One region of the Streptomyces sp. NPDC059224 genome, then DNA from elsewhere that is predicted to be linked to it. Evidence: riboswitches for the same ligand, from Rfam matches in the RefSeq annotation. Region 1 holds a riboswitch; the other holds the start of a gene.

Region 1 (2,197 bases):
TGGCGGCTGTTCGACGGCACGCTCGTGGAGTCCGTGCTGATGCGCTACCCGGACCGGGTGACCATGTGCATCAGCTCACAGGCGGGGTGCGGGATGAACTGCCCGTTCTGCGCGACCGGCCAGGCGGGCCTGGACCGGAACCTGTCCGCCGCCGAGATCGTCCACCAGATCGTGGACGGGATGCGGGCGCTCAGGGACGGGGACGTGCCGGGCGGCCCGGCGCGGCTCTCCAACATCGTGTTCATGGGCATGGGCGAGCCCCTCGCCAACTACAAGCGCGTCGTCACCGCCATCCGCGCGCTGACCGACCCGGCCCCGGACGGCCTGGGCCTGTCCCAGCGCGGGATCACCGTGTCGACGGTCGGGCTCGTGCCGGCCATCCACCGGTTCGCCGACGAGGGCCTCAAGTGCCGGCTGGCGATCTCCCTGCACGCCCCCGACGACGAACTGCGCGACACCCTGGTCCCCGTGAACACCCGGTGGAAGGTGCGCGAGGTCCTCGACGCGGGGTTCGAGTACGTCGAGAAGAGCGGGCGTCGGCTGTCGATCGAGTACGCCCTCATCCGGGACATCAACGACCAGGCGTGGCGGGGCGACCGGCTGGGCCGCCTGCTCAAGGGCAAGCCCGTGCACGTCAACCTCATCCCGCTGAACCCGACACCGGGCTCGAAGTGGACCGCCTCCCGGCCCGAGGACGAGAAGGCGTTCGTCGAGGCGATCGCCGCGCACGGTGTGCCCGTCACCGTCCGGGACACCCGCGGGCAGGAGATCGACGGGGCATGCGGTCAGCTCGCGGCGACCGAGCGGTAGGATCGGGACACATTTTCATATTCCGACAGGGGAGCGCCACAGCGCTGAGAGTGCGGCAATCGGGCCGCAGACCCTCTGAACCTCGCCCAGGTCATTCTGGGTAGGAAGTTCGGTCATCACTCAAGCTGTTGTGCCCTGCCCGGGTGGTTCCACCGGGTGGGGCCGCGTCTCTTCCTGGTCCACCCCAGGAGGAAAACACCAGTGCACACCAAGACCTTCTTGGCCGCGGCCGTCGGGCTCGGTCTCGTCACGCTGTCCGCGTGCGGGTCGTCCTCCGGCGATGCCGCGGACTCCAGGACCGTCACCCTGGTCAGCCACGACTCGTGGGCCGTCTCCAAGAACGTGCTCCAGGACTTCGAGAAGCGGTCCGGCTACAAGGTGCACGTCCTCAAGGACGGCGACGCAGGTCAGGCCGTCAACAAGGCCGTCCTCACCAAGGACAACCCGCAGGGCGACGTCTTCTTCGGCGTCGACAACACCCTGCTGTCCAGGGCCCTCGACAACGGGCTCTTCCAGCCGTACGAGGCCAAGGGGCTGGACCGGGTCGGCGCCGGCTACCAGCTCGACGCCGCCAAGCACCGGGTCACGCCCGTCGACTACGGCGACATCTGCGTCAACTACGACAAGGCCTACTTCAGCGAGCACAGGCTGACCCCGCCCGCCTCCTACGCCGACCTCGTCAAGCCGCAGTACAAGAACCTCCTCGTCACGGAGAACGCGGCCACCTCCTCGCCGGGCCTGGGATTCCTGCTCGGCAGCGCCGCCCAGTACGGCGACGGCGGATGGCAGGGCTACTGGAAGAAGCTCAAGGACAACGGCGTCAAGGTCGTCGACGGCTGGGAGCAGGCCTACAACGAGGAGTTCTCCGGCTCGGCCGGCGGGAAGAAGGCCAAGGGCGACCGGCCGCTCGTCGTGTCGTACGCCTCCTCCCCGCCCGCCGAGGTCATCTACGGCGACCCGAAGCCGAGCACCGCGCCCACCGGCGTCGCGACCGGCACCTGCTTCCGGCAGATCGAGTTCGCCGGGCTGCTGAGCAACGCCGGGAACACCAAGGGCGGCAAGGCGCTCATCGACTTCCTGGTCTCCAAGGAGTTCCAGGAGGACATGCCGTTGAACATGTTCGTGTATCCGGTCCTCAAGGGGGCGGCCGTGCCCGCCGAGTTCACGAAGTACGGGCCCGCCGCCCAGGACCCCGAGACCATGGCGCCCGAGAAGATCGCCGCCAACCGTGACCAGTGGGTCAAGACGTGGACCTCACTCGTACTCAAGTAGCGGGCGGGCGCGGCAGCGCGGCGCGGCTCGGCCTGATGGCCGTGCCCGTCGCGTTCTTCGCCGTCTTCTTCGCCTGGCCGGTCGCGGCGATCGTCACGCGCGGGCTGAAGACCGA
Region 2 (2,197 bases), on a different contig from region 1:
ATGCGGTCGGCGACGGCGTGGTGGCCGGCGTACTGCACGAAGCGGCCGAACTGCTCCGACCAGAAGTACGGCACCGGGTCGTAGACCGCGTCCGACTCGCCGAGGATGCCCGCGGCCACCGTGCGCGGGCCCTGGAGGGCGTTGTCCCAGTGGTGGACCAGCAGGCGTTCGCCGTAGCGGCCGGAGGGGAAGGAGGCGCAGTCGCCGACCGCGTAGACGTCCGGGACGCCGGTGCGCAGCCGGTCGTCGGCGAGCACCTCGCCGTGCCGGCCCAGGCCGATGCCGGAGCCGGCCAGCCAGGCGGTGGCGGGGCGGGCTCCGATGCCGACCACGACGGCACCCGCGGGCACCCGCGAGCCGTCGTCGAGCACCACCGCGCCGGGCTCGACCCGCGCCACGCGCGCGTGCGTGCGCAGCTCGGCGCCGCTGTCGGCGTACCAGCCGGTCATCGGCGCGGCCACCTCGGCCGGGAGCGCTCCCGCGAGCGGGCGGTCGGCGGCCTCCACGACGGTCACCGCGCAGCCCGCCTCCCGCGCGGCGGTGGCGAACTCGGCGCCGATCCAGCCCGCGCCGACCACCACGATGTCGTGCTGCCGGGCGAGCACGGGCCGCAGCCGCTCGGCGTCGTCCAGGGTGCGCAGCAGATGGACGCCGGGCACGCCCTCGGTGCCGGGCAGCGTGATCGGCTCGGCGCCGGTGGCGAGCACCAGGACGTCGTACGGCACCGGTCCGGCCTCGGTGTCCAGCTCGCGGTCGGCGGGGCGCACGCCGAGGGCGTCGCGGCCCAGCGCCAGCTCGATGCCGAGCGCCTCGAAGTCGACCTCGAAGGCAGAGCCCTCCGCCTTGCCGAGCAGCACCGCCTTGGAGAGCGGCGGCCGGTCGTAGGGCTGGTGCGGCTCGGCCCCGATCAGGGTGACGCTGCCGGTGAAGCCCTGTTCGCGCAGGGCCACGGCGGTCTGCACCCCGGCCATGCCGGCGCCGACGACGACCACGCGCCGCGTCGGTGACGTGCCTCGTCGCTGCGTCTGCTCGCTCACCTGATCACCATAGACAAGAACGATAGACAACTGACAAAGAGTCAGTCAGGGGGCGTGCTGGGTGACCTGTTCCACACCACCCGGGCAGGCCGTCCTACCGGGGCGGAGCCGCGCGGGCTAGGGTGGCCGGGAAGCACACGCGGGAGCCCGGACGCACCGGGCTGAGAGGGAGGCTGGCGGCCTCCGACCGTACGAACCTGATCCGGGTCATGCCGGCGAAGGGAGGGGCTGGACGCCCATGTCCGCACATACGTCCGACGTCCTCGTCATCGGGGGCGGAATCATCGGCCTGGTCACGGCCTGGCGGTCCGCGCAGCGCGGGCTCGTCACCGCCGTGGCCGACCCCGAGCCCGGCGGCGGGGCCGCGCAGGTCGCGGCGGGGATGCTGGCCGCGGTCACCGAACTGCACTACGGCGAGCAGACCCTGCTGGGGCTGAACCTCACCTCCGCCCGCCGCTACCCCGACTTCGCCGCCGAGCTCACCGAGCTCACCGGCCACGACCTCGGCTACCGGCGCTGCGGCACACTCGCGGTCGCGCTGGACGCCGACGACCGGGCGCACCTGCGCGAGCTGCACGCCCTCCAGCAGCGGTCGGGGCTGGACTCCGAGTGGCTGTCCGGGCGGGAGTGCCGGCGTCTGGAGCCGATGCTCGCGCCGGGTGTGCGCGGCGGGCTGCGGGTCGACGGCGACCACCAGATCGACCCGCGCCGGCTGGCGGCCGCGCTGGTGGCCGCGTGCGAGCGGGCCGGGGTGGTCTTCCACCGCGACTGGGCCGAGCGCCTGGAGGTGGTGCGGGAGCGGGCCACCGGCGCCGTCACGCGCGCGGGCGACCTGCTGGCCGCGGACCGGGTGGTGCTCGCCGCCGGCAGCCTGAGCGGGCGGCTGGCGGGGGTCCCGGAGGACGTGCTGCCGCCGGTGCGGCCCGTGAAGGGGCAGGTGCTGCGGCTGACCGTGCCCGCGGCGTACGCGCCGTTCCTCAGCAGGACCGTACGGGCCGTGGTGCGCGGTGGCCATCTCTACCTGGTGCCCCGGGAGAACGGCGAGCTGGTCGTGGGGGCGACCAGCGAGGAGCTGGGCTGGGACACCACGGTCACCGCGGGGGGCGTGTACGAGCTGCTGCGCGACGCGCACGAGCTGGTGCCCGGCATCACCGAGCTGC

What was found. A riboswitch is a leader RNA that binds a small molecule or an ion and turns the genes downstream of it on or off. The one in region 1 is predicted to bind thiamine pyrophosphate.
Region 2: linked by a shared signal. The riboswitch ahead of thiO (glycine oxidase ThiO) and the one ahead of ACFXI4_RS26675 (thiamine ABC transporter substrate binding subunit) in region 1 are both predicted to bind thiamine pyrophosphate.

What each region holds. Positions count from the first base shown of each region.
Region 1 covers NZ_JBHZAN010000024.1:122,835-125,031, forward strand. Annotated here, with positions in the region: gene rlmN (23S rRNA (adenine(2503)-C(2))-methyltransferase RlmN) at 1-810, shown strand, start outside; TPP riboswitch at 828-935, shown strand; gene ACFXI4_RS26675 (thiamine ABC transporter substrate binding subunit) at 1,012-2,082, shown strand; gene ACFXI4_RS26680 (ABC transporter permease) at 2,118-2,197, shown strand, end outside.
Region 2 covers NZ_JBHZAN010000009.1:99,101-101,297, forward strand. Annotated here, with positions in the region: gene ACFXI4_RS11715 (NAD(P)/FAD-dependent oxidoreductase) at 1-1,037, opposite strand, end outside; TPP riboswitch at 1,167-1,278, shown strand; gene thiO (glycine oxidase ThiO) at 1,276-2,197, shown strand, end outside.